Regions from separate parts of the Anaerostipes faecis genome, predicted to be linked through region 1. Evidence: riboswitches for the same ligand, from Rfam matches in the RefSeq annotation. Region 1 holds a riboswitch; the other holds the start of a gene.
The links. Region 1 has a riboswitch for ZMP and ZTP ahead of QGT46_RS06945 (IMP cyclohydrolase). Riboswitches for the same ligand answer to the same signal wherever they lie in the genome.
Positions count from the first base shown of each region.

Region 2: it holds a riboswitch for ZMP and ZTP, as region 1 does, so the genes downstream of both, pflA (pyruvate formate-lyase-activating protein) here and QGT46_RS06945 (IMP cyclohydrolase) in region 1, are expected to answer to the same signal.

Region 1 is NZ_CAJSYK010000007.1:125,545-130,165, forward strand. It holds gene sigE (RNA polymerase sporulation sigma factor SigE) at 1-586, shown strand, start outside; gene QGT46_RS06935 (GH25 family lysozyme) at 763-2,181, shown strand; gene QGT46_RS06940 (methylglyoxal synthase) at 2,263-2,622, shown strand; ZMP/ZTP riboswitch at 2,680-2,759, shown strand; gene QGT46_RS06945 (IMP cyclohydrolase) at 2,876-3,589, shown strand; gene QGT46_RS06950 (phosphoribosylaminoimidazolecarboxamide formyltransferase) at 3,599-4,621, shown strand, end outside.
Region 2 is NZ_CAJSYK010000003.1:161,765-166,385, forward strand. It holds gene spoIIR (stage II sporulation protein R) at 400-1,002, opposite strand; ZMP/ZTP riboswitch at 1,170-1,254, shown strand; gene pflA (pyruvate formate-lyase-activating protein) at 1,450-2,175, shown strand; gene pflB (formate C-acetyltransferase) at 2,169-4,400, shown strand.

The sequences.
Region 1 (4,621 bases):
GCTCGGGACAGCGGAGGAACCGGAAGCAAGGGCAAAGTTAATTGAGAGAAATCTCCGTCTGGTAGTATATATAGCAAAGAAATTTGACAATACAGGGATCGGTGTTGAAGATTTGATCTCCATTGGAACGATCGGACTGATCAAAGCCATCAACACATTCAATCCGGCCAAAAAGATCAAGCTTGCTACATACGCTTCCAGATGCATTGAGAATGAAATCCTGATGTATTTGAGAAGAAATAATAAGACGAAGATGGAAGTGTCCATCGATGAACCACTGAACGTGGATTGGGACGGAAATGAACTTCTGCTTTCGGATATCCTCGGAACAGACGAGGATATTATTTACAGGGACCTGGAGCATGAGGTGGACAGGAAGCTTTTGCTGAATGCCATGAAAATCCTCTCTGACCGGGAGAGAAATATCATTGAGCTGAGATTCGGCATTAACCAGAAGGACGGGGAGGAGAAAACACAGAAAGAGGTTGCCGATTTAATGGGAATCTCCCAGTCTTACATATCCAGATTGGAAAAGAAGATTATTAAAAGATTAAAGAGAGAGATGTCCCGGATGGGATGTGTCTGATCAGTGTAAGAGAGAAAGCCGCATGGGAAAAATCCTGATGCGGTTTTTTCATTTCATAGGAAAGTTCTACGACCTTGTGTTACACGAATACAGATGGAAAAATTTCCTTTGTAATCGGGCTTTGAAAATGAGGGGAATAATGTTATACTACTGATAAAGTGAAAAGGAGAAGACAAGTGAGAGTAAAGGGGATAAAGAATAAACTTGCAGTATTTGTTTCAGTAATCGTATTGGCTACTGGATTTTTTTACGTCAGCTGTGCTTCTGTTTTTGCAGAAGAAAAAAGTGCGGAAGAAAATGATCCGGCCAACAGTTGGCGGTTCAAAGATGGAAAACCGGTAAAACAGCAGGAGCCAATAGGTCCATCCATATCAGCCAGAGGAGCCAGAGCAGTTTCAAATGCATGGAAAAATGTAAACGGAGTGTTTTTGAATTCTTTGGGAGATCCAATTCCAAATGCCACTGCAAAGGGAATTGATGTGAGCAAATGGAACGGCAAAATTGACTGGAATAAAGTCAAAGCAGACGGAATTGACTATGCGATTATAAGAGTTGGATATGGTGAAAATTTAAAGAGCCAGGACGATCCCACATGGGCATATAATTCATCTGAATGTGAGAGAATTGGGATGCCTTATGGAGTTTACATATATTCGTATGCAACTAATACGACGAAAGCAAAAAGTGAAGCAGAACATGTGATACGCCTGGTCAAGGGTAAGAAGCTTTCCTATCCGATTTATTATGATATGGAAGATGAGGAATTTCAGGGAGGATTGTCAAATCAGAAACTTGGAGAAATTGCCGATACTTTTATAAAGACACTGGGCAGTGCAGGTTATAAGAATGTCGGTGTTTATGCAAATAAATACTGGTTTACTTCACGGCTGACAAGCAGTGTATTTGATAAATATCCAAGATGGGTTGCACAGTATAATTACCGCTGTGATTATACTGGAAATTATCATATGTGGCAGAGTACAGATTCAGGAAAGGTCAGTGGAATCGGTACAAATGCAGATCTGAATTTTAAAATAGGCTCATGGAACGTCAATGCACTGCAAACGGCGGCTGTCTCCTCGGTGAAGCTGAATAAGACAAGCCTGAAGCTCATAAACGGTTCTTCCTATACATTGAAGAAATCAATCGCGCCATCCAATGCTTCCAATAAAACTGTGACATGGACCAGTTCCAATAAAAAAGTGGCAGCTGTCTCTTCCGCGGGAAAAATTACTGCAAAGGGCGTGGGGAAAGCAACGATCACAGCGAAGACATCCAACGGGAAAAAAGCAGTCTGCAAAGTTACTGTCCGGCCCAAGACAAACAAGATTATAAAGCTTAAAAAATCCGGAAAGAAAAGTATTAAGATTACCTGGTCTAAGGTCGGCGGGACTACAAAATATCAGATTTATATGTCCGGGAAAAAGTCCTCCGGATTTAAAAGAATTGCAACCGTATCTGCAAAAAAAGTATCTTATACAAAAGGCAAGCTAAAAAAGAAGAAAAGATATTATTTTAAAATCAGATCGTATCAGACCATAAAGAAAAAGAAAATTTACAGTAAATTTTCCAAAGTAAAATCTCTCAAACGGTGATCTAAAGATATTCCTCTTGTAAAAATGGCTGCTTTAGTGTAGATTAGCCTTACAGTCATTAAACATCAGGAGGATAAAGATATGATAATTGCATTGATCGCACATGACAAGAAAAAAGACGAGATGGTGGAATTTGCAAAGAAGTATAAAGAGACATTAGCAAAATATGACTTGGTCGCAACCGGCACAACCGGAAAACGGGTAGAGGAAGCCACAGGACTTCCGGTGAAGAAATATCTTTCAGGACCGTACGGCGGAGACCAGCAGCTGGGAGGCAGGATTGCAGAGGGAAAGATCGGACTGGTCGTTTTTTTCCGGGACCCACTGACCGCACAGCCTCATGAGCCTGACGTGTCTGCACTGCTTCGTGTCTGTGATGTGCACAAGGTACCGGCAGTCACCAATACTGCGGCTGCAGAACTGATGATTCAGATGTTTTAGCTGTCAGGACTGAGTATTTTGACTTGAAAAATGACAGATCATAGTGTATATTTATTTTGAAAGCTGTGCGACTGGCGGATAGTGGAGAAACCACGGGGAGCACGGCAGCAGAAATGCCGGCCGCCTGGGCAACTTTTATTCAGTATGCCCAGGCGGCCTCTTTTATTACATTGAAAAGGTCTGCGAACCTTTCGTATGGAATAAAAACCTCTCCGCAAAGCTGCACACAGATACAAAAGGAGGATGCAAGGCAATGAAGATGTTGTCATTAGAAAACGAGTTAAAAGGGAATTCATATCCTGGAAGAGGAATTGTGATCGGAAAATCACCAAACGGGGCCTATGCAGTGACTGCATATTTTATCATGGGAAGAAGCGGGAACAGCAGAAACCGTGTGTTTATCGAGGATGGAAAAGGCATCCGGACACAGGCTTTTGATCCATCAAAACTGAGTGACCCGAGCCTTATCATCTATGCTCCGGTTAAGGTACTTGGAAATAAGACGATCGTGACCAACGGAGACCAGACGGATACAATCTACGAACTCATGGATAAACAGCAGACATTTGAACAGGCATTGAGGACGAGAGAGTTTGAGCCGGATGCACCGAATTATACTCCGCGTATTTCAGGCATTATGCATGTGGAAAACGGAACCTACAACTATGCAATGTCTATTTTAAAGAGTAATAACGGCAATCCGGATGCATGCAACCGCTATACATTTGCCTATGAGAATCCGGTAAGCGGAGAGGGACATTTTATCCACACCTATATGCAGGACGGAGATCCGCTTCCAAGTTTTGAGGGAGAGCCTAAATTAATCGGTTTAGACGATGATATTGATGCGTTTACAAACCGTGTATGGGAAAGTCTGAATGAGGACAACAAAGTATCTCTGTTTGTGCGTTATATCGATATCAAAACAGGAGAATATGAAACAAGGATCGTGAACAAGAATCAATAGGAGGAGACCATGAAGGAATTAGAGTTAAAATACGGATGCAATCCAAACCAGAAGCCGTCAAGAATTTACATGGAAGACGGTGAACTGCCGATCAAAGTGTTAAGCGGTAAACCGGGATATATTAATTTCCTTGATGCATTAAACGGCTGGCAGCTGGTGAAGGAACTGAAAAAGGCGACCGGTCTTCCGGCGGCAGCTTCCTTTAAACACGTTTCTCCCGCTGGCGCGGCGGTAGGTCTTCCGATGACCGATGTGGAAAAGAAGATTTACTGGGTAGATGACATGGATATGGAATTTACTCCTCTTGCCAATGCGTATGCCAGGGCGAGAGGTGCCGACCGCATGTCTTCTTTTGGAGATTTCATTTCACTTTCCGATGTGTGTGATGCGGCAACGGCCAAGATTATAAAAAGAGAGGTATCTGACGGAGTGATTGCTCCGGGATACGACGCAGACGCACTTGAAATTTTAAAAGAAAAGAAAAAGGGAAACTACAATGTGATCGAGATCGATCCGGATTATGTGCCGGCTCCGGTAGAGCGCAAAGAAGTGTTTGGTGTTACCTTTGAACAGGGCAGAAATGAACTGAACATTGATAAGGATTTCTTTAACGATATCGTGACGGAGAATAAGGAACTGCCTGATTCTGCCAAAATCGATCTGGCGATTGCAATGATTACATTAAAGTATACCCAGTCTAATTCAGTATGCTACGCAAAGGATGGACAGGCGATCGGCATCGGTGCGGGACAGCAGTCCAGAATTCATTGTACCCGTCTGGCAGGACAGAAAGCCGACAACTGGTATCTGCGTCAGGCTCCGAAAGTCATGGGACTTGAGTTCGTGGACGGCATCCGCCGTGCGGACCGTGACAATGCCATTGACCTGTATATCGGGGACGACTATATGGATGTTCTGGCCGACGGAGCATGGGAAACTATTTTTAAAGTAAAACCGGAAGTGTTCACAAGAGAAGAAAAGCGTGAATGGCTGGATCAGATGACGGGTGTGGCACTTGGATCAGATGCATTT
Region 2 (4,621 bases), on a different contig from region 1:
TTTTATTTCATAGGGAAGGTCATAGAACTTTCCTATGAAATGAAATAAAAGAGGAAAGTTTACAGAATACACCTGTAAAATTCCCTCTTTGTATTTTGATATGTAATCGTCTGCAGTTACCGGAGGAGCAGCAGGAAGGCCAAAAGCATCAGAATCCCTGCTGTTATGAGCAGCAGAGACCTATAAAAATAATTGATCTACCATACCGTATGCCTCTTTGAAATCTTTTTCATCCATACCATCTCCTTCACTTTCTGCCCCTCTCAGCCGTGTTGGAAATAAAATGTATTATTATAAATTTTTAAAACTTTTGTAACTTTATTATACCTGTTTTTACAACAAATATCAACGAAAAAAGTAGTTAACTTTTTATATATTTATTTAGTAAATATTACCTCTCTACTCCAGCCATTTCAAAAACCAGGGCAGCTTCTCCTTCTTCCTTTCCAGCTTTTTCACTCCTTTTTTTCCTACCTGCTGCTCCAGTTTTTTTCTGGTATTTTCGTCTTTTGCCGCTTCACTCTCTTTGGTAATGCAAAGGTCCGGAAACATGACACACCACCAATTATGTCCACTGGCATTTCCGAGATCAATTCTCAGTGCATCGTAGGTTCCCTCGGGAAATACGTAGCTGCCATAGTCTTTTTCGGGAAACTTCTCTCTGGTCAGATAGACTTTGACCGGAAGATCCCTTCCCCTCTTTTGCAGCGTGGCCTTTGCCACTTTGGCAATATCCTTTTTCCTGCTGTCAAGGATTCTCTTTGCATCTTCTTTTGTTTTGGCCTGCTCCATACAGGGCTTCAGATATGCCACTACCTGATCCCTGACCAGGAGTTTCTCTGCCTGGTCTTTCCTGCTGTTACTATTTGCCCGTATATGGAACCGCACGACTCCCTGTTTTATTTTCTGATCCGCTTTGTCGTCTTCCTCTTTTGCCCAGACCACAGAGAAGATCACTGCGGCGGCAAGGAAAAACATCCAGATGTTTGATTTCTTCTTCATACTATGAACATGCCCGGATTTTCTGAATTTTAAACATGAAAACTTTTATCAGATACCCGGTAGACAGGCAGAAGCATCCAGGTTATGATGGAGCCGGCTAAAAATTTTACATTAAATATTTCGATTCCGGGGTTGACATTCCGGTGCCAGGTATAGTATTTTAAAGACATAAGTCATATGACTGACGGACAAGTGGAGTTTACCACAGGAAGTATGACAATGAATTTTTAGCCGACCGTCTGGGCACTCTGCCTGGACGTGCGGCTTTTTTTATTTCAAAGGAAATTATTTGCTTTTGGCAAATCGCATCTGACACGCAAAGTTGTCAAGCCCCTCAAAGAGTGGGGTGTTGGGGAGATGAGGTGTGGGCTTGCCTACTTTGTCCTTCCATAAACCGCTTATACTCGTATCCCAGGCAGCCAATCAACATTTTTACAGGAGGTTCCTATGATTGTTGGACACATCCATTCCATGGAATCCATGGGATTAGTGGACGGCCCGGGCATCCGCAGCGTAGTCTTTTTCCAGGGCTGTGCCCTTCGGTGTAAGTTCTGCCATAACCCCGACACCTGGGAGTTTCAGGGCGGTGAAGAGATAACTCCGGAGGCACTGGTGAAAAAGATTTCCCGCTTTAAGCCGTACTTTAAACAGAACGGCGGAGTGACCTTTTCGGGCGGAGAGCCGCTGATGCAGCCGGAGTTTTTGCTTAAGACCCTGAAACTCTGCAGACAGGAAGGTATCCATACGTGCATTGACACCGCAGGCTTCGGACAGGGAGATTATGATGAGATCCTCTCTTACACGAATCTGGTACTTTTAGACCTCAAAGAAATAACCGAACTGGCTTACGAGTCTATGACAGGAAGACCGATGGAGCGGTTCAACGAATTTCTAAAGGCATTGGAACGGAACAGCACGAAACTATGGATCCGCCATGTCGTAGTTCCGGGACTTACAGACAGCGAAGAGCACATGCAGGAATTAAAGGAATACATAGACCGCATACCAAACGTAGAAAAGGTAGAGCTTCTTCCCTATCATCTGCTCGGTGCCAACAAATATGAGGTAATGAATCTTTCTTACCCACTCAAAGGAGTTCCGGCAATGGACAAGGAACGTACCAAACAACTTCAGGAAACCTATTTTGATCAATATGGAGGAAAACAATGTTAAAAGAATGGAATGGCTTTAAAGATGGAAAATGGACAAAGGAAACCAACGTAAGGGACTTTATACAGAAAAATTATACGTTATATGAGGGCGATGACTCTTTCCTGGCAGGTGTTTCAGAAAAAACGGAAAAAGTGTGGAACAAATGCGAAGAACTGCTTTCCGAAGAAACAAAAAAAGGCGGAGTTTTAGATGTAGAAACTGACATCATCTCCGGCATCACAAACTTTGCTCCCGGATATATCGACAAAGAAAATGAAGTCATCGTCGGTCTTCAGACAGATGCTCCGTTAAAACGTATCGTAAACTTATACGGCGGAAAGAGAATGGCCCATTCTTCTCTGGAGCAGTACGGATACAAGCTGAATCCGGAAATTGACCGTCACTTCAATGAATACCGCAAGACACACAACGAAGGTGTCTTTGATGCTTATCCGCAGCGCACAAGACTTGCAAGGACTGCCGGTCTTTTGACAGGGCTTCCGGATGCATACGGACGAGGACGTGTAATCGGAGACTACCGCCGTGCCGCCCTCTATGGAATTGATTATCTCGTTGAAGAAAAGAAACGTGATCTGGATGCCTTAGACGGACCGATGAGCGAAGACCGCATCCGTGCAAGAGAGGAAGTATCCGAGCAGATCCGTGCTTTAGGAGCGATCAAAGAAATGGCTGCTTCCTACGGAGTGGATATCTCTAAACCCGCATCCAACGCCAAAGAGGCTGTTCAGGCCGTATATATGGCTTACCTTGCCGGTGTAAAAGAAAACAACGGTGCGGCTACATCCCTCGGACGTACTTCCACTTTCCTTGATATTTATATTCAGCGCGACCTGGAAAACGGCGTTCTGACGGAGAAAGACGCCCAGGAACTGATCGACCAGTTTATCATCAAGCTTCGTCTTGTAAGACATTTAAGGACACCGGAGTACGATGAATTATTCGGAGGAGACCCTACCTGGATCACAGAGTCCATCGGCGGCATCGGAATCAACAGCAAACCGCTTGTAACAAAGACTTCTTTCCGTTATCTCCATACTCTTTATAATTTGGGAACAGCTCCGGAGCCGAACCTGACTGTCCTCTGGTCTGAAAAGCTTCCGGCGAACTTCAAGAAGTTCTGCTCCAAAGTTTCCATTGACACAGACTCTATCCAGTATGAAAATGACGATGTCATGAGACCGATTTACGGAGATGATTATGCTATCGCCTGCTGTGTGTCTGCTATGAAAGTCGGAAAACAGACCCAGCTGTTCGGAGCGCGCTGTAACCTTGCCAAATCCCTGCTGTATGCAATCAACGGCGGCATCGATGAGAAAAAGGGCATTGAAGTCATTCCGGGCATCGAGCCGATCACCGATGAAGTATTGGACTACGAAAAAGTTTGGGCAAACTACAAAAAGGTTCTTTCTTATGTGGCCGAATTATACGTTGACACAGTAAATATCATCCATTATATGCATGACAAATATGCCTACGAGGCGAGCCAGTTCGCACTGCACGATACCAATATGGAGCGTATTGCAGCATACGGCGTGGCAGGTCTTTCCATCGCGGCAGACTCCTTATCAGCGATCAAATATGCCACTGTAAAACCGGTCCGCAATGAAAACGGTGTGGCTGTAGATTTTGAGACTGAAGGAGACTTCCCGAAATACGGCAATGACGATGACCGGGCAGACGACTTGGCCGTCAACACTGTCACTTTATTCTCTGAGGAATTAAAGAAACATCCGATCTATAGAAATGCCATCCATACATTATCTGCGCTTACCATCACATCCAATGTTATGTATGGAAAGAAAACGGGCTCCACACCGGACGGAAGAAAATTAGGAGAGCCTCTTGCTCCTGGTGCAAACCCAATGCACGGACGGGACAACAGCGGCGCTCTGGCTTCTCTAAATTCCGTAGCCAAGATCCCTTACCGCGACGTATGCCAGGATGGTGTTTCCAACACCTTCTCCATTGTACCGGAGGCCTTAGGAAAAGATCAGGGCCAGAGAGAAGAAAATCTTGCAAATATCCTGGACGGTTACTTTGTACAGGGCGCTCATCACCTGAATGTCAACGTATTCAACCGCGAGACATTGATTGATGCCATGGAACATCCGGACAAATATCCGACACTGACGATCCGTGTTTCCGGATATGCAGTAAACTTTAATAAGCTTTCCAGAGAACAGCAGGAAGAAGTTGTGAGACGAACATTCCACGAAGGGATGTAGGACATTTTGCAGAGTATGGCGGCACCTGCCCGCTTTAAGATTTCATCGGGAGACAGATCCGAATCAAGAATCATCTGCGGCTGCATGAGCAGTTCTTATTTGGATACCCGTTTTCCCGAAAAATCCCATGCTATAAGGCTGCGGACAATGTTTTGTCCGCGGCCTTTTGTTGTTTTATAATACACCGACTCTAAGATACGGCAGAAGGCAGATACAGTAAT